4 regions of the Limnohabitans sp. TEGF003 genome follow, and region 1 is predicted to be linked to each of the others. Evidence: predicted binding sites of a transcription regulator. Region 1 holds the regulator's gene; each other region holds the start of a gene.

Region 1 (4,787 bases):
TCAGCGGCAAGGCCAAGGCCATGACCGCCAACGACAACACCACTGGCCACGTCTGGGACGGTGACCTGCGCGAGATGAACAACCCCTTGCCGCGTTGGTGGGTGGGCCTGTTCGTGATCACCATTGTCTTCTCCCTCGTTTACCTGGCCATGTACCCCGGTGCGGGCAGTTTTGCCGGCAAATTCGGCTGGTCTTCGGCGGGTCAATACGAAACCGAAGTGGCCAAAGGCAACGCCGAAGTGGCCCCCCTGTACGCCAAGTTTTTGGGTATGCCGCCTGAAGAGGTGTCCAAAGACCCGAAAGCCCTGGCCATTGGCGACCGCTTGTTCATGAACAACTGTGCGCAATGCCACGGCTCGGACGCACGGGGCAGCAAAGGCTTCCCCAATCTGGCCGATGCCGACTGGCTCTATGGCGGCACACCTGACGCGATCAAGACCACCTTGGTGCAAGGCCGTGCGGGCAACATGCCCCCCATGGCCGCAGCGGTGGGTGGCCCTGAAGACGTGCGCAACGTGGCCCACTATGTGCTCAGCCTGTCGGGTAGCCCGCACGACTCCCTGCGCGCCTCGCTGGGCAAGTCCAAGTTTGGTGTCTGCGCAGCCTGCCACGGCATGGACGGCAAGGGCAACCACGCCCTGGGTGCGCCCAACCTGACCGACGACATCTGGCTGCACGGTTGGGGTGAAAACGCCATCGTGAACATGATCAACAACGGCAAGGTCAACCAGATGCCCGCCCAGGCCCAGAAGCTGACCGAAGGTCAGATCCATGTGCTGGCCTCTTATGTCTGGGGCTTGTCCAACAACGCCCCGGCGAGCACCACGGTCAGCGCCGCGAAATGATGTCCCCCGTGCAGCAGGCCCGTCCTGCTGCACCCTTTGACCCAAGGTCTGCATTTTGTCCATCCCCGATCAGCGTCCCCCCCGCAGCGTGATCCCCATCACCCCCGTACCCACCGACGGTGATGCGGAACTGGTGTCGCTGTACCAGGCGCACCAAAAAATCTACCCACGCAGTGTGCAGGGCGTTTTCGCTCGCTGGCGTTGGTTGATGGTGGTCATCACGCAATTGGTTTTTTATGGCCTGCCTTGGCTGGAATGGGGGCAGCGCCAGGCGGTGCTGTTCGACCTGGGCGCTCGCCGCTTCTACATCTTCGGCCTCGTCCTGTATCCGCAAGACTTCATTTACCTGACGGCTTTGCTGGTCATCTCGGCACTCTCCTTGTTTCTGTTCACGGCAGTGGCAGGGCGTTTGTGGTGTGGTTTTGCCTGCCCGCAAACCGTTTACACCGAAATTTTCATCTGGATCGAGCGCCAGTTCGAGGGCGATCGATCTGCCCGCATGCGCCTGGATGCCGCACCGCTGAGCTTCAACAAAGTCTGGCGCAAGACGGGCAAGCAGCTCGCCTGGATCGTGTTCTCGTTGTGGACGGGTTTCACGTTCGTGGGCTACTTCACGCCCATCCGCGAGTTGACGGCATCGATCCTGTCGCTGGGCTTTGGCCCATGGGAAATTTTCTGGATCCTGTTTTACAGCTTTGCCACCTATGGCAACGCGGGCTTCATGCGCGAGCAGGTGTGCAAATACATGTGCCCCTATGCCCGCTTTCAAAGCGCCATGTTCGACAAGGACACGCTCATCGTCACCTACGACGAAGCGCGGGGCGAGCCCCGGGGTGCCCGCTCCAAAAAAGCCGATCCCCAAGCCCTGGGCCTGGGTTCTTGTGTGGACTGCACCTTGTGTGTGCAAGTTTGCCCCACGGGCATCGACATCCGCAAAGGCCTGCAGTACGAATGCATTGGCTGCGGCGCTTGTGTGGACGTGTGTGACAACGTGATGGACAAGGTGGGTTATCCGCGCGGCCTGATCAAGTTTTCCACGCAAAACGCGATGGACAAGGGCTGGAACTGGGCGCAAACGGTGCGCCGCATTTTCCGCCCCCGCGTGTTGGTCTACACCGCCGTGTTGTGGGCCATCATCGTCGGTGTCGGGGCATCCCTGTGGCTGCGCCAGCCTTTCAAAGTGGACATCGAACGCGACCGTGCCACTTTGGCCCGCATCGTTGCAGGCGGTCAGATCGAGAACGTGTACCGCCTGCAAATCATGAATGCAGCCGAACACCACTTGAACTTTGAGTTGCAGATCGATGGCTTGCCTGGCCTTAAGCTGGTGGGTGAGCCAGAGGTGCAAGTGGCCGCCACCGAGTCCCGCTGGGTCTCGGTGCGTTTGCAGCTGCCCTATGATGCGGCCGCTGCGGGCTCGCACCCGATCCATTTCCGCATCGCCTCACGCGCGCCCGATGGCCAAGTGGTGGGACAGTTGAGCGAGAAAACCGTGTTCCTGGTTCCCCGTTGATGGGTGACCTCCTTTTCAGAAAGACACACATGAACAACGCACTGCGCAAGCCCCAAGAGGGTCAACCCTGGTGGCGCTTTGGCCTGGTCTGGATGGTGGTGGGCGGCCCGGCCGTGGTGGTCGTGGCGGGATTGGTCACGTTTTACATTGCCGCCAGCAACCCCGACCCGGTGCTTCAGGTGACGCCGCGCAGCGCCATGCAGGAACGCCAGGGCATCACGCATGCTCCAGCCATGCAAGGCCGCAACCACGCGGCCACGGGCGAATTGCCCTCAGCGGTCCAGGCGCCTGCTGCCGCACCGACTCAACCCTGAGGCGAAGGGAGACACCATGCGGGCTCAACGTTGGATGTGGATTGCCTGGCCTGCCTTTTTGGTGGCCGGACTGATGGAAATGCTGGTGTTCGCCTTCGTCGACCCGCGAGACCTGCACTGGTTCGGGCGCGATCTGGACTTGTCCAGGCAAGCGATTTACACCTTGGCTTTTTTCGCGTTTTGGGGTCTGACCATGCTCTCCAGCGCCCTGACCACGCTGCTGGGCATGTCCCCGTTTGAAGTCAACCGCTGCCCGGTAGCGCCGGGCGATCGCCCGGCAGACTGTGCGCAGGGCGGCGTCAATGGCACGCGTTGTTGTTGACCAGACGCTGCAGGCCTTCGGTGTCCAGAATGCGGACATGGCGTTGTTTGACTTCCACCATGCCTTCCTCGACGAATTTGGAGAAAGTGCGGCTGACGGTTTCGAGCTTCAAACCCAGGTAGCTGCCGATTTCCTCGCGCGTCATGCGCAGCACCAGCTCGGACTGGGAAAAGCCACGGGCATGCAGACGTTGCACCAGATTCAGCAAAAAAGCGGCCAGTCGCTCTTCGGCCCGCATGCTGCCCAGCAGCAGCATCACGCCGTGTTCGCGCACGATTTCGCGGCTCATGATTTTGTGCACATGGCTTTGCAGCGCGGTCACCTCGCGTGAAATCTCTTCGATGCGGTCAAACGGCATGACACAGACCTCGGCATCTTCCAGGGCCACCGCATCGCAGGTGTGCTGGTCGTTCACGATGCCATCCAAACCAATGATTTCGCCTGCCATCTGAAAACCCGTGACCTGGTCGCGTCCATCTTCGGTGGCCAGGCAGGTTTTGAAAAATCCCGTGCGGATGGCGTACAGCGAGGTGAACTTCTCGCCGTTGGTGAACAAAGTGGTCCCGCGCTTGACTTTGCGGCGCACCGCCACCAGATCGTCGAGGCGGTTGAGGTCATGCTCGCTCAGGCCCATGGGCATGCACAACTCACGCAGGTTGCAATTGGAGCAGGCGACTTTGATGGCTTGGGGATTCATGGTTGATCTCATGGTTGAGAAATGGATTTGCCTTAGATCAAGTCTTGAGCTTATACCGAAAACGACCCCGAATTTCAGGGTATACCCTGTCTGTGCAGGAAATCCCGGGAAACCGGTAAAGCGTTTGACTTGAGTCAATACAAGCGTGGGGGCAAACAGGCAAAGTCGCACCATTGTTGTGAACACATTCGAATTAAGGGGCAGCCGCATGTCCGTCATCACGCCTGAATTGCTGACACGTTTTGACGTGCCCGGTCCGCGTTACACCTCCTATCCCACAGCGGATCGTTTCGTCGAAGCCTTTGGCGAGGCCGACTATGTGCAAGCCTTGGTGCAGCGTCAATCGGGTACGGTGGGCAAGCAGACACCGCTGTCCTTGTATGTGCACATCCCGTTTTGCGAATCGCTTTGTTATTACTGCGCTTGCAACAAAATCATCACCAAACACAAAGAGCGTTCTGCCGCGTATTTGAAATACCTCGGCAAAGAGGTTGAACTGCACACCCGGCACCTGGGGCGAGGGCAGTCGGTCAGCCAGTTGCACTTGGGTGGCGGCACGCCCACTTTCATGAGCGACGAAGAGCTGCGCCAACTCATGGCCATGCTGCGCGAGCATTTTGAATTCGTGCCGGGCGGTGAATACTCTGTCGAGGTGGACCCGCGCACCGTGGACGACAGTCGACTGGCCGTGCTGGCCGAATTGGGCTTCAACCGCCTGAGTTTCGGCGTGCAGGACTTTGACCCTGCGGTGCAAAAAGCCGTGCACCGCATACAGCCGTCCGAGCAGGTGTTTCAACTGGTTCAAGCGGCTCGCCGCCTCGGCTTCGAGTCGGTCAACGTCGATCTGATTTACGGCCTGCCTCTGCAAACCCCCGAGTCCTTTGACCGCACACTTGAGCAGGTGAAAAGTCTGCGTCCTGACCGCATTGCGCTGTATGCCTATGCGCACCTGCCCGAACGCTTCAAGCCCCAACGCCGCATCCATGCGCAAGAATTGCCCTCGGGTGCAGCCAAAGTGTCCATGCTGTCGCGCTCGCTCGACGCCTTGACCGATGCGGGTTATGTCTACATTGGCATGGACCACTTCGCCTTGCCC
Region 2 (4,787 bases), 890 kb from region 1:
ATCACGTCAAACGCGCTGATGCGGTCAGACGCCACCATCAGGATGCGGTCGTCGCCCACCGCGTAGTTGTCACGCACCTTGCCACGCGCCAGCAGGGGCAAGGAAGTCAGGGCCGAAGTGTGGAGTGCAGAGGTCATGGCAAAACAGTCAGGCAACAGCAAAAAAGAAAAAGGCCCGTTGAACAGTCAACGGGCCATTCGGCGTGATTATCGCAGGCTGTGGGTGCGATCAGTGGACCACTTGCGCCAGCTCACCCCGGGCGTAGCGAGCGGCCACCACCTGCAGGCTGTCGCCCTTGATCTTGGGGGCCTGGCCTTCGCAGCCGAACTCCAGATAACGCTGCTTGCAGATTTGTTTGGCGGCTTCGCGGGCGGGCTTGAGCCATTCGCGGGCGTCGAATTTGTCGGGGTTCTCGAACAAGAACTTGCGGCAAGCGGCCGTCATCGCCAGGCGGATGTCGGTGTCGATGTTGATCTTGCGCACGCCGTGCTTGATGGCTTCCTGGATTTCCTCGACGGGCACGCCGTAGGTTTCCTTCATCTTGCCGCCGTACTGGTTGATCAGGGCCAACAGCTCTTGCGGCACGCTGGACGAGCCGTGCATCACCAGGTGGGTGTTGGGAATGCGCTGGTGGATTTCCTTGACGCGGCTGATGGCCAAAATGTCGCCCGTGGGCTTGCGGCTGAATTTGTACGCGCCGTGGCTGGTGCCAATCGCAATGGCCAACGCGTCCAGGCCTGTGGCTTTCACGAACTGGGCGGCTTCTTCGGGGTCGGTCAGCATCTGGCTGTGGTCCAGTTTGCCCTCGGCACCAATGCCGTCTTCTTCTCCGGCTTCGCCCGTTTCGAGGTTGCCCAGGCAACCCAATTCACCCTCGACCGACACGCCCAGCTGGTGGGCCATGTCCACCACGCGGCGGGTCACATCCACGTTGTAGGCAAAGTCGGCCGGGGTCTTGCCGTCTTCGAGCAAAGAGCCGTCCATCATCACCGACGAAAAACCGAGGTTGATCGCGCCTTGGCAAACCGCCGGGCTTTGGCCATGGTCCTGGTGCATGACCAGCGGAATGTGAGGCCACTGCTCGGTGGCCGCCTGGATCAGGTGCTTGATGAAGGGCTCACCCGCGTATTTGCGCGCACCTGCGCTGGCCTGCAGGATGACCGGAGCGCCAACTTCGTCAGCGGCCATCATGACGGCCTGGACCTGCTCCAGGTTGTTGACGTTGAAAGCTGGAATGCCGTAGCCGTTGACGGCCGCATGGTCCAGCAGCTCGCGCATTGAAACGAGTGCCATGTGAAATTCCCCAAAAGTTAAAAATGCATGCAGCCCGTGTCTGTACCCGGCCTGTAACTGTTCTGGATTTTAAAGGCCACTGGTGTTGGGTACAGATACTTTGTGGGAGCGCGCCCCTGCGCGCGAAAGGATTCGGCCGCAGAGGCGGCCTCCTGCAAGGCCAGGGTCAAGCCACTTTGCAAATCTTCAGCATATTGGTGCCGCCGGGCGAGCCCATGGGCTCGCCACAGGTGATGGCGTAGACATCGCCCGTGCCCACAATGTTGCGGCTTTTCAGATGTGCTTCCGCTTCGGCCAGGGCCGTGTCACGGTCGGCGCTGGTGTCCATCAAGAGGGGGCGCACGTTGCGGTACAGCGCCATCTTGCGCTGCGACGTGAGCTTGGTGGTCAGGGCATAGATGGGGATGTGCACCCGGTGACGGCTCATCCACAGGGCCGTGGAGCCCGATTCGGTCATGGCCACGATGGCTTTGGCACCCAGGTGGTGGGCCGTGAACAGCGCGCCCATGGCGATGGACTGGTCGATGCGGCTGAAGGTCTGGCCTTTGAAGTCGGCATCCAGTGCAGGGTCTTCGGCGTTTTCGGCGGCCTCACAGATCTTGGCCATCTCTTCCACCGTCTCAAGCGGGTATTTGCCTGCTGCGGTTTCGGCACTCAGCATGACGGCATCGGTGCCGTCCAGTACCGCGTTGGCCACGTCCGACACCTCGGCGCGGGTGGGCACCGGGTTGGTGATCATGCTTTCCATCATCTGGGTGGCGGTGATGACGACTTTGTCGTGCACCTTGGCCAGCTTGATCATGCGTTTTTGCAGAGCGGGCACCGCCGCGTTGCCCACCTCCACCGCCAGGTCACCCCGCGCGACCATGATGCCGTCGCTGGCGATCAGGATGCTTTCCAGGTGCGGGATGGCCTCGGCGCGTTCGATCTTGGCAATCAGCCCGGGCTTGTGGCCGTATTCGGCACCGGCCACATTGCACAGCTGGCGGGCCATTTCCATGTCGGTGGCGTTTTTCGGGAAGCTCACGGCCACGTAGTCGGCTTTCAGGCTCATGGCGGTTTTGATGTCGTCCATGTCCTTGGCCGTCAGGGCCGGGGCGGTGAGGCCACCGCCTTGTTTGTTGATGCCCTTGTTGTTGGACAGCTCACCGCCCAGCTTGACGGTGGTGTGAACCTGCTCGCCTTTGACGGCCACCACGTTCAAAACGATCAGGCCGTCGTTGAGCAACAGCACATCGCCCGCTTTCACGTCACGCGGCAGCTCTTTGTAATCGAGGCCCACGCCGTGGATGTCGCCCGGCTCGGTGCGCGAGGCGTCCAGCACAAAAGCCTGACCGGGCTCGAGCATGACTTTGCCCTCGGCGAACTTGCCCACGCGGATCTTGGGGCCCTGCAGGTCGGCCATGATGGCCACTTCGCGGCCTGCGCGTTGCGAGGCTTCGCGCACCAGTCGGGCGCGGTCCACATGGTCCTGCGCCTTGCCGTGGCTGAAATTGAGCCGGACCACGTTCACCCCGGCGCGGATCATGGCTTCGAGCAGGGCGGGATCGCTGGAAGCAGGGCCTAAGGTGGCAACAATCTTGGTGGCGCGACGGGGCATTCGGACATCTCCATGTAATTTGATTTCAATTCTCACACGAAACGGGTTACATCCCCGGTTCTTTCCGATGGGCCCCACAAGACAAGACGCGCGACCCGGGGCATCGGGTTCAGCCCAACAAGGCCGAAGGTATACACCGATTTCTCCCTGCGATGGCTCTGAATTGATCCTTGTCAGCCCATGGAAACGTTCAGGCGACTAAACTTCAGCCTGAGCGATTTAACTTGAAGCGTCATGACCGCATTACACACTCCGACCACGGCCCCCATCTCACCGGACCAGCCTCTGCCGCACCGCAAGACCCTGCGCGAGTGGCTGATCCCCCTGTCCGAACGCAGCACCCTGCGCGCCTTTGTGCTCCTGATCCTGGACTACGCCCTGTTCTTTGCCCTGATTGCCGGCACCATCGCCCTCGAATCCATTTGGCTCAAAGTGGTGTGTGCCCTGGCCGCCGGTTTCGTGATCGGCCGCCTGTTCATCATCGGCCATGACGCCTGCCACCAGAGCCTGACCCCCCACCGCGAACTCAACAAGGTGCTGGGCCGCATCGCGTTTTTACCCTCGCTGACCCCCTACAGCCTCTGGGACACCGGCCACAACGTGGTGCACCACGGCTACACCAACCTCAAAGGCGTGGACTTCGTCTGGACCCCGCTGACGGCGGCTGAATTTGAAGCCCTGAGCCCCATGCAAAAACTGCTGGAGCGTGCCTACCGCAGCGGCTGGGCGCCTGGCCTGTATTACATGATCGAGATCTGGTGGAAGCGCGAGTTCTTCCCCAACAAGACCCACATGCCCACCCGCCGCCCCATCTTCTTCAAGGACAGTCTGCTGGTGACCTTGTTTGGTGCGTTCTGGATCGCCACCATCGCCGCTGCGGCCGTCTACACCGGACAGTCGGTCTGGCTCTCGCTGTTGCTGGGTTTTGTGGTGCCCTTCTTCTTCTGGAACAGCATGATCGGCTTTGTGGTCTATGTGCACCACACCCATGTGAAAGTGTCCTGGCACGACAACAAGGCTGCCTGGACCAAGGCCGCGCCTTTCGTCTCGACCACCGTGCACCTGACCTTCCCCTTCAGGATCGGCGCACTGATGCACCACATCATGGAGCACACCGCCCACCACGTGGACATGAGCATCCCGCTCTACCGCCTGAAGCAAGCCCAGGCCAAGCTCGAAGAAATGCTGCCCGGCCGCATCATCGTCCAGCCCTTCTCCTGGAAGTGGTACTTTGAAACCGCCAAAAACTGCAAGCTGTACGACTTCAGCCGCGAATGCTGGACCGATTTCAAAGGCACGATGACCAGCCCGGTGCGCGGCAACCTGCCCCCTGCTGCGCAGGCCTGATCGGGCCTTGGCCCGAACCAACAAAAAACCCCGCATGGCGGGGTTTTTTGTTGTGGGAGATCAGCTGACCTCCATGTGGGAGGTCGCCCCTGCGGCCGAATGAATGCTGTGGCTCCGGCCAGCATTCGCGAGCAGGGGCTCGCGCCCACAAGGGGAAAAGCCGATCAGCCTGCGGCGCGTTTGGCCAGAATTTCGAAAGCAGGCAAGGTCTTGCCCTCCAGAATCTCCAGGAACGCGCCACCGCCTGTGGAGATGTAGCCCACCTGTTTTTCAATGCCGTATTTGGCAATCGCCGCCAGCGTGTCACCGCCGCCTGCGATGCTGAAGGCGCTGGACGCGGCAATCGCCTGGGCAATGACCTGGGTGCCATGGGCAAACTGATCAAACTCGAACACCCCCACCGGACCGTTCCAGACAATGGTGCCCGCCGCCTTGAGCTGCGCCGCCAGCTTGGCCGCCGTCTCGGGGCCAATGTCCAAAATCATGTCGTCGTCGGCCACATCGGTAGCTTTCTTCACGGTGGCCACCGCATCGGCGGCAAAGGTCT
Region 3 (4,787 bases), 650 kb from region 1:
GGCTGGGTCTGGCGGGTGGGCACCTTGGGGGGCAGCACGCCGCGCAGGCTGGGCCACAGGGGCACCAGGTTCAGGTTTTTCAGATCGTCGCGGTAGTCCTGCGGCAGGTCTTCGAGTTTTCCGAGTTCTTGCATGAAAGGTCTCCTTGGGGTTCAGTCCTGGGCCAGGCAGTTGTTGACGTTCCAGCCATACAACCATTCGATCGCATCATAGAAGCGCTCTTGGGTGCGGCCTTTCCACAGCGAGTTGCGGATCAGACGCTCCACGCCAGCGGCGTGGTACAGGCGGCCCATTTCGCGGCCCGACAGCACGATGCGGGCGGTGCGCGCCACGCGTGAACGCTCGTACAAAGCCAGGGCCTTCGTCCAGTCGTTGTTGTTCACGCGCAGGGCTTCGCCCAGCGTGACGGCGTCTTCCATCGCCATGCACGCGCCTTGCGCCATGTACTGCGTGGTGGGGTGGGCGGCGTCGCCCAGGATGGTGGCGCGGCCAAACACCCAGGTGCCAATCGGCTCGCGGTCGGCGGTGGCCCAGCGCTTCCAGGTCTTGGGCAACTCGATCAACTGGCGTGCCTTGGGGCTGATGCCCTGGAAGTAGCTCTCGACTTCTTCCTTGGAGCCGTCGGTCACGCCCCAGGTTTCTTGCTGGCGGCTGTGGAAGGTCACGACCACGTTGTACTGTTCACCGCCACGCAACGGGTAGTGCACCAGGTGGCACTTGGGGCCAGCCCAGAGGCTGGCGGCGTTCCACTGCAGGTCCTTGGGGAAGTCCTTCTTGTCGACCACGGCGCGGTACACCACATGGCCGGTCACGCGGGGTGGGTCGTTCACATACTGCTGGCGCACCACCGACTTGCCGCCGTCGGCACCGATCAGGGCCTGGCCTGTCCAGCGCTTGCCGTTCTGGTCGATGGCGGTGACGGTGTTGTTGGCTTCGTCCTGTTCGATGGAGACGATGCGGGTGTTGGTGTGGAACTGGACCTTGCCGGTTTCCTGTGCGCCTTCGAGCAGTGACAGGTGCACGTCCACCCGGTGGATCACGGCGTAGGGGTTGCCAAAACGCTTGCGGAAGGCTTCGCCGGTCTCGATCTTGCCGACCTGGTACTCGTCGATGGCGTCGTGCATGACCATGTAGTCGGTGTACACAGCGCGGCCCCGGGCCTTGTTGCCCACGCCCAATGCGTCAAAGGCGTGGAAGGCGTTGGGACCGAGCTGGATGCCCGCGCCGATCTCGCCGATCTCGGGGGCTTGTTCCAGCACCGTGACCTCAAAGCCCTGGCGGACCAGGGCGAGGGCGGCGGCCAGACCGCCAATGCCACCGCCTGCGACGATGACGGGAAGTTGAGAAGGCGCAGTGCTCATGGAAACTCCAACAGGTGAACATGAAGAAAGTGGTGAGATTATAAGCATGCATACTAATTTTCTAAAACCATGGCGGCTGGTCTTTTGATTAGGGTAAACCCCTGGTTAATTGGCTGTGATCTGGCGTCTTTGAAGGACTGGGCAGCCTCCAAAAGTCAGCCCTTCGAATTCTTGTTGGGCTCAAAGGGCAAACCGACTAGAATTCCCCGACCGCTCGGTTGGTTAATTCTTGTGGACCGGGCTTTGTTCTTTTCTGAAAGCATCTTCCCATGTCCCAAGTCCTGCAAAGTTTCATCGGTGGCCAGTGGATCGGCCAGCAAGGCGCGCAGCAGCTGCGCAGCGCCCTCAACGGCCAGACCGTTTACCAAACCCACGCCGAGGCCATCGACTTTGGCGACGCGGTGCACTACGCCCGCACCGTGGGCCTGCCCAATTTGCTGAAACTGGACTTTCAGGAACGCGCCCAGCGCCTCAAGGCCCTGGCCAAGTACCTGGGCGAGCACAAAGAGCAGCTCTACGCCATCTCGGCCCACACGGGTGCCACGCGCGCCGACAGCTGGGTGGACATCGAAGGCGGCGCGGGCACTTTGTTTGCCTATTCCAGCATCGGGAGCAACGAGCTGCCCAGCGGCAACCTGATCCACGAAGGCCCGGCGTTCCCGCTCGGCAAAAAAGGTGGCTTTGCGGGCACGCACATCCTGGTGCCGCGTGGCGGCATCGCGGTGCACATCAACGCCTTCAACTTCCCGATCTGGGGCCTGCTCGAAAAATTCGCGCCCAGCTTTTTGGCGGGCATGCCCTGCATCGGTAAACCCGCTTCGTCCACCAGCTACCTGACCGAAGCCATGGTGCGCCTGGTCGAGCAATCGGGCATCCTGCCTGCGGGTTCGCTCCAGCTGGTGATCGGCTCCACCGGTGACCTGCTCGACCGTTTGAACGGCCAGGATGTGGTGACCTTCACCGGCTCGGCCGACACCGCTGCCATGCTGCGCGTGCACCCCAATGTGATCAAACACAGCATCCCCTTCAACGCCGAGGCTGACTCGCTCAACTGCGCCATCCTCGCGCCCGATGTCACGCCCGACGACGAAGAGTTTGATTTGTTCGTCAAAGAAGTCGCGCGCGAGATGACCGTCAAGGCCGGTCAGAAATGCACCGCGATCCGCCGCGCCATCGTGCCGCGCCAGCACCTGGACGCTGTCGCTGAAAAACTCATGGCACGACTGGCCAAAGTGGTGGTGGGTGACCCGTCGGTCGAAGGCGTGAAGATGGGGGCTTTGGCCTCGCATTCGCAGCAGGCTGATGTGGCCGAGCGCGTGGCTCTGCTGCGCCAAAGCGCCGAGCTGGTGTTTGGCGGCGGTGCCGATTTCAAACCCGAGGGGCAGGGCGTCGAAGGCGGCGCCTTCTTCCAGCCCACGCTGCTGCTGTGCCAGAAACCTCTGCAAACCGACAGCGTGCACGACGTGGAAGCCTTCGGCCCCGTGAGCACGCTCATGGCGTATGACGGCATCGACGAAGCGCTGCAGCTGGCCGCACGCGGTCAGGGCAGCCTGGTCGGCACGCTGGTGACCAAAGACCCTCTAACCGCAGCCCGAGTGATCCCGGTGGCGGCCGCCTTGCATGGCCGCTTGCACATCCTGGACCGCGAATCGGCGGTGGAATCCACAGGCCACGGCTCGCCTCTGCCGCCCCTCAAGCACGGCGGCCCCGGCCGCGCAGGTGGCGGTGAAGAGCTCGGCGGCATCCGCGCCGTCAAGCACCTGATGCAGCGCACCGCGCTGCAGGGCTCGCCCACCATGATCGCCGCTGTGACGGGCGAGTACATGCGCGGCGCCAAACTCATCGAGACCGAGGTTCACCCCTTCCGCCGTTACTTTGAAGACCTGCAGATCGGCGAGAGCCTGCTCACCCACCGCCGCACTGTGGGCGAGGCCGACATCGTGGCCTTTGGCGGCCTGTCGGGCGACTATTTCTACATGCACTTCGACGAGATCGCCGCCAAGGATTCGCCATTTGGCAAACGCATCGCGCACGGCTACTTCGTGCTGTCGGCCGCTGCGGGCCTGTTCGTCTCGCCAGCACCCGGCCCGGTGCTGGCCAACTACGGTCTGGACACGCTGCGCTTCGTCAAGCCCGTGGGCATCGGCGATACCATCCAGGCTCGCCTGACAGCCAAACGCAAGATCGACCGCCAAAAGAAAGACGCCAACGGCGTGGGGCAGGGCGTGGTCGCTTGGGATGTGGAAGTGACCAACCAGCTGGGCGAAGTAGTGGCCAGTTACGATATCCTGACGCTGGTGGCCAAGAAGGGCTGATGGGGTTTGGCCATGGTGCCTGGCTAACCCATGGTGTAAACGCAGCCCCGCTAGCTGGTGCCTCAGGCTTTGCGGCCAACACGTCTTCGGCCTGTGTGGTCGGGCTGCGCCCGATCTTTTCATGACGGGTTCGCATGCATGCGGCCACGCTCAACCGGGTGGACCTTTGCATGCGCGACAGCGACGCTGGCATCACCCCTACGCTGCCTCAGATTATGGGCATCGATGGCGCGGGCGTGGTCGTTGGAGTTGATGGAGATTCAACGGCTGACACGGCGAGAAACGAGGTGACGCGGCAGTCCGTGGATCGCCACGCAGCACTCGCGATGGCATCGTCACCTGCGTTGCCGCCAGCGGCGGTCCGCCTGCGCGATTGAGCCGTGGGCCGGGGGGCAGTTTTTCAAGGGTTTTCCTGTATGGCGTTGTTTTTAATATTGTTAACAATCTGATTGTTCATATTAAAAAATCAAGCCATGAAAAAAGTCTTTTCCGAAATCACCGGCAGTATCTGGAAGGTCGAGGTGCAGCCCGGCGCCAGCGTCGAGGCCGGGCAGACCCTGCTGATCGTTGAATCCATGAAGATGGAAATCCCGATCGAATCACCTTCGGCGGGCACGGTTCGCGAGGTGCTGGTGGCCGAAGGCGAGGCGGTTCAAGACGGGCAGTGGCTCGTCACACTCGACTGAAAGGTTGCCATGAACCCCCAGGACATTCCGCAAAACTTGTTGGCCGATTGGGAGAGTGCGGTCGCGTTTCGGCTGTTTGCCGATCAGGACGTTCCGACACTGACCGTGCCCGAGCAGATCGCGGCGCGGTTGGGCGAGCGCATTTTGGAGGAACGGTTGCAGCCCGGTGAGCGCATTGCCGAGCAGGAGTTGGCCGACGAGTTTCAGGTCAGCCGCGGGCCGGTGCGTGAGGCGATCCGCATCCTCGAACGCGAGGGCTTGGTCACGCTGCTGGCGCGTCGCGGCGCGATCGTGACCGAGCTCACGGCGCAGGAGTTGACCGAGCTGCTGGACATCCGCGCAGGCCTGTTCGAGGTGGCCGTGCGCCGCCTCATGGACCAGCCCAATCCGAACCTCGTGCCGTTGATGCTGAGCGGCACCCAACG
Region 4 (4,787 bases), 1.5 Mb from region 1:
TGAACGCCTTGGCCAGATCGGCCATGTTCACATTCATGCTTTGCAAGGTGGTCAAGGTCATTTTTTGCACCTCCATCGCCTGGATGGTGGCCTTGAGCGCCGTGGTGTTTTGCTCCAGCCAGAACAGCACCGACTTCAGCTCCTGAATGCGCTTGTCGATCTCTTCGATGCTGAGCGTGGGCGCCACCCAGCTGGCCATCCCAGGCATGCCCGCAGCCGCCGCAGGCTGGGCCTGCGCAGCGGTTTTGGACAGGTTTTGCAAAAAGTCAAAGCCCGGCACAAATTGGCCAAAGCCGAAGGCGGAAGTGTCGCTCATGGCTGCTCCTTGAAAAGTGGTCTGCAAAGCTTACCTGAAGACGCTTTCAAAGCACATGCGTTCCTGCACGAGCACCCGCTCACTCAATGTTTGTGCTTGTGGGCATGCCCGTCGTCATGCTTCATGGCCGCAGCTGCAGCAGCGCGAGCAAAGGCTTGGATGTCGAGGGTCTGGCGCTTGCCGTCCTGGCCTTCGACCACCAGGGTCACGGGCACCGTATCACCGTCTTTGATCTGGCCCTTCAGGTCCATCAGCATGACGTGGTAGCTGCCCGGCTTGAGGTCTACCGCTTTGCCCGCGGGCAAGGCCAGCTTGGGCACCGCGCGCATTTTCATGACGCCGCCATCCATGCGCATTTCGTGCACTTCCACCACACCCGCCACGGGGGACTGGGCCGAAATCAACTGGGCGTCTTGCGCCGACAGCAACTGCATGAAAGCACCTGTGGCTTTTTGCTGGGCCACCGTGGCACGGACCCAGGCGTCTTTGACGGTCACCTGGGCCGATGCAGCAAAAGACAAAACAAGAACAGACAAAGACAAAACGAAACGGAACATGGATCACTCCTGAAAATGGGTCATCAATCGGTCAAGCCGAAGGGGCTGGCAGACACCGTGGTCTCACCAGCAAAGAACAGCGCAAGCTCAAACCTCAGGTCCGAGGTCAAGCCCTGAGGCACAAGGGCATCAGGCCCCAAAAGCGGGGGGTGCGCGGGCTTGCCAGGGCTGCTGCGGCCGACTGGCCAAGCGCGCCGTCGATGGCGAGGGCAACACATGCGGCGCGGCGCCCCAGGACCACTCGGTCACCGCCAATGCGGCGGCGGGTCCCATCAAGGGCAAACAAGCGGGGCAGTCAAGCCAAGCATGCGTCAAGGGCGCGGACGCGTCGTCTGCGCCGACCTGCACCATCTTGATGCTGCCGGTGGCGGTGCACACCAGCTGCGAAGCCTCGGGTTTGACCCAAGGCGATGCCACCGAGGCCCCCATGAACAACATCCACCAAACCAGCACACAGCGGGCGAGTGAATGGGCGTTGTGAAGGGATGACATGAGGCCAGATTATGGCGCAGCAGACCATGCCCGCACGCGACGCGCGCAGCTGGTCAACTTGGCGACGCGTCAATCGGCTGTGGCCCATTACGCTGGGACATTTCAACACCCTCACGAGGAGACCCCCATGCTCACACTCTGCGGCTTTTCGGCCAGCAACTACTACAACAAAGTCAAATTTGCCCTGCTCGAAAAAGGTGTGCCCTTCACCGAAGAGCTGGCCTGGGTGGGCCAGACCGATCCGGCGGCTAGCCCCTTGGGCAAGGTGCCCTACCTCAAGACCGCACAAGGCACGTTGTGCGAGTCGGGCGTGATCATGGAGTACATCGAAGACCAATACCCACAGCACCCCTTGCTGCCCGCCGACCCGTTTGCGGCGGCCAAGGTGCGTGAACTGGTGACCTTTCTGGAGCTGCACCTAGAACTGGTAGCGCGCAACCTCTACCCGCAAGCCTTTTTTGGCGGGCAGATCAGCGACAGCGCCAAAGAAAAAACGGGTGCCCAACTTGAAAAGAACGTGGCGGCGTTCGCGCAACTCGCCAAGTTCAACCCCTACATGCTCGGCGACAGCCTGAGCTTGGCCGACTGTGCGGCGGTGGTCCATCTGCCGCTGGTGTCGGCGGCCACCAAAATCGTTTACGGCCGCGACTTCTTGGCCGATCTGCCCGTGCGCGATTACCTCAAGCGCATGGGCGAACGCCCCACCCTGCAACAAGTCAACGCCGACCGCAAAGCCAACACCGAACTGATGATGGCCCGCGCCAAAGCCAAAGCCTGACCCAGCGGAAGGCACCTCCACGCGCCTTCCGATTGATGCAGGTCAAATGCGGCGAGCCCATGCCCAGCCAGCCCCCGCATGGTTGACCTGCATCAACAAGCGTCCTGCATCCGAGGCTCATGATGAATTTCATGAGCACATCCACATCTTCCCCTCACGACATTTACAAGGCCCAGCTGATCGAGGCCCGGTCGCAGCTGCTGGCACGCATCGCCTTCGAACGCGGCGGCGTGGTGTCGCGCGCCGACATGGCCGCTGAGCACTTTGACAACAGCTTTCAGTCGCGTGCCCAGATCCGCTCCGAGCGGGAAACCGAGTTCGCCATGAACGAACACGAAACCGCCGAGCTCGGCGACATCGACGCCGCGCTGGAGCGCATTCAGGTCGGCACTTACGGGCAATGCACCGACTGCGGCGTGACCATTGCGCCTGCACGCCTGAACGCTTACCCCACCGCTAAACGCTGCCTCGATTGCCAGACTGTGGCCGAACTGCGCCGCTGAAACAGCTGCACTGCGGGTTCTTCCCGCTGTTCCAGCCGCTGGCGGGCTGATATGCTTTGACGCATGCACAGCCTGTTCCATTTCGCTTTTCACGTCACCAACCTCGACGAAGCCCGCCGTTTTTATGGCGGCGTGCTCGGTTGCCAAGAGGGTCGCTCTACCGACACCTGGGTGGACTTTGACTTTTTCACGCACCAGATTTCCCTGCACCTGGGCGAGCCCTTCAAGACCAGCCTGACGGGCCATGTCGGCGACCATTTGGTGCCGATGCCGCATTTCGGTCTGGTCTTGCAAAAAGACGACTGGCAAGCGCTGGCCGACCGCCTGCAAGCGGCCCGCATGCCATTTGTGGTCGAACCCCATCTGCGTTTTGCAGGCCTTGCGGGCGAGCAATGGACCATGTTCTTCATGGACCCGTTTGGCAACCCGATCGAGGTCAAAGGCTTTGCCGACCTGAGCACGGTGTACGCGAGCTGATGGGCATGGAGCACACCTTTGCTTCGGCCACCATCTTGCTGCTGCTGATCACCGACCCGCTGGGCAACATCCCGATTTTTGTCAACAGCTTGCGGGCTGTCCCACCCGAGCGTCGTGCACGCGTCATCGTGCGCGAGGTCTTGATCGCTTTTGGTTTGCTGCTGGCCTTCATGTTTGTCGGCCAGTCGTTCTTGAAGGCCATGAGCCTGTCGGACGTGTCCTTGCAAATCGGCGGCGCGGTGGTGCTGTTCTTGATCGCCCTGCGCATGATCTTTCCGCCACCACCGCAGGACTCGCCCGTGCCGGTGGCCGAGCCCTTGATCGTGCCTTTGGCCATTCCCGCGCTGGCGGGTCCATCGGCCATGGCCACCGTGCTGCTGCTGGTCAGCCAAGCCCCCGAACGTCGGCTGGAGTGGGTCGCGGCGCTCACGGTGACCATGTTGGTGTGCGCCGTGGTGCTGCTGCTGGCCGAGCGTTTGCAGCGTGTGGTGGGTTTGCGCGTGGTCTCGGCCTTTGAGCGTTTGATGGGCCTGATTCTGGTGTCCATCTCGGTGGAGATGCTGATCCGGGGCCTGAAGTCACTGGCGCAAAGCTGGCCACACTGAGGCGCCTGCGGCCTGGCCTCAATTGGCCGAATTGAGCCTTCGGCTTTCCAGAGGCACGTCCTGTTTGGCGCGTGGCTTGCCGATCGGGGCGGCCGACTGGCCTTTTTGCGTGGCCGCCATGTCTTCTTCGCTGGGGTATTGCCCCAGCAGCCAATAGTCAAACACACGCCGGGCGATGGGGGCGGCTGAAGCCGCACCAAAACCCGCGTTTTCCACCACCACCGCCACCGCAATCTGCGGCTTTTCAACGGGCGCGTAGGCCATGTACAAAGCATGGTCACGCTGGTATTCGGACAAGTTGGCCGCGTTGTACTTTTCCTTTTGGCCAATGGTCACGGCCTGGGCCGTGCCCGTTTTGCCCGCGCTGGTGTAGGCCGCTCCGGCAAACACGCGGGCCGAAGTGCCTGAGGTCACCACCCCCGTGAGCCCGTTGCGGATGACCTCCATGTGCTCGGGCTTAAAGCCCAGGTTCACCGGCTCGGTCGTATTGACCCGCGTCTGGGCGTGCGTCAAGGCGTCTTGCGTGGCCGTGACCACCCGGGGCTTGAACTGCAGCCCGCCGCTGGCCAGCGTGGCCGTGGCCGAGGCCAGTTGCAACATGGTGAAGGTGTTGTAACCCTGCCCAATGCCCAGCGAAATGGTTTCGCCGCCGTACCACTTCTTTTGCTCGGGCTTTTTGTAATAGTTCCGCTTCCACTCGGTGCTGGGCAAGATGCCACGCACTTCGCCCGGCAAGTCGATGCCCGTAATTTGGCCAAAGCCCAGCGGCTTCATGAAGTCATGGATGGCGTCCACCCCCATCTCGTTGGCCAGCGAGTAGTAATAGACATTGCTGGACAGCGCGATCGAACGCACCATGTCCACAGGCCCAAGCCCCGTGTCGCCATGGCTGCGGAAAGTGTGGCCGCCATAGGTCCACGAGCCGGCATCGTGGATGATGGTCGTGGCACTGCGTTTGCCCGTGGCCAGAGCGGCCATGGCCATGAAAGGCTTGTAGGTGGAACCCGGTGGGTAGGTGCCACGCAAGGCACGGTTCAGCAAGGGCTTGTCGATCGACTC

The links. The regulator FNR, encoded in region 1, switches genes on or off when oxygen is low (the NO sensors DNR and NnrR bind a similar motif). The targets are predictions, from matches to a motif close to TTGATNNNNATCAA.
Region 2: a site for FNR is predicted at 3,057-3,070, ahead of ACZ5RT_RS13685 (fatty acid desaturase). Genes of this name have one in related genera too.
Region 3: a site for FNR is predicted at 1,446-1,459, ahead of ACZ5RT_RS12640 (3-hydroxybenzoate 6-monooxygenase). Genes of this name have one in related genera too.
Region 4: a site for FNR is predicted at 2,176-2,189, ahead of ACZ5RT_RS00400 (TraR/DksA family transcriptional regulator). Genes of this name have one in related genera too.

What each region holds. Positions count from the first base shown of each region.
Region 1 is NZ_AP029225.1:2,008,165-2,012,951, forward strand. It holds gene ccoP (cytochrome-c oxidase, cbb3-type subunit III) at 1-845, shown strand, start outside; gene ccoG (cytochrome c oxidase accessory protein CcoG) at 907-2,358, shown strand; gene ACZ5RT_RS09955 (nitrogen fixation protein FixH) at 2,388-2,672, shown strand; gene ACZ5RT_RS09960 (hypothetical protein) at 2,689-2,994, shown strand; gene fnr (fumarate/nitrate reduction transcriptional regulator Fnr) at 2,972-3,691, opposite strand; gene hemN (oxygen-independent coproporphyrinogen III oxidase) at 3,900-4,787, shown strand, end outside.
Region 2 is NZ_AP029225.1:2,897,845-2,902,631, forward strand. It holds gene ACZ5RT_RS13670 (phosphoribosylaminoimidazolesuccinocarboxamide synthase) at 1-137, opposite strand, end outside; gene fba (class II fructose-bisphosphate aldolase) at 229-1,293, opposite strand; gene pyk (pyruvate kinase) at 1,460-2,893, opposite strand; gene ACZ5RT_RS13685 (fatty acid desaturase) at 3,128-4,240, shown strand; gene ACZ5RT_RS13690 (phosphoglycerate kinase) at 4,405-4,787, opposite strand, start outside.
Region 3 is NZ_AP029225.1:2,660,795-2,665,581, reverse strand. It holds gene ACZ5RT_RS12645 (cupin domain-containing protein) at 1-134, opposite strand, end outside; gene ACZ5RT_RS12640 (3-hydroxybenzoate 6-monooxygenase) at 153-1,361, opposite strand; gene paaZ (phenylacetic acid degradation bifunctional protein PaaZ) at 1,631-3,676, shown strand; gene ACZ5RT_RS12630 (hypothetical protein) at 3,811-4,053, shown strand; gene ACZ5RT_RS12625 (acyl-CoA carboxylase biotin carboxyl carrier protein subunit) at 4,150-4,362, shown strand; gene ACZ5RT_RS12620 (GntR family transcriptional regulator) at 4,372-4,787, shown strand, end outside.
Region 4 is NZ_AP029225.1:85,577-90,363, reverse strand. It holds gene ACZ5RT_RS00420 (PhaM family polyhydroxyalkanoate granule multifunctional regulatory protein) at 1-316, opposite strand, end outside; gene ACZ5RT_RS00415 (copper chaperone PCu(A)C) at 400-873, opposite strand; gene ACZ5RT_RS00410 (DUF2946 domain-containing protein) at 1,003-1,365, opposite strand; gene ACZ5RT_RS00405 (glutathione S-transferase) at 1,493-2,143, shown strand; gene ACZ5RT_RS00400 (TraR/DksA family transcriptional regulator) at 2,275-2,646, shown strand; gene ACZ5RT_RS00395 (VOC family protein) at 2,710-3,123, shown strand; gene ACZ5RT_RS00390 (MarC family protein) at 3,129-3,728, shown strand; gene mrdA (penicillin-binding protein 2) at 3,747-4,787, opposite strand, start outside.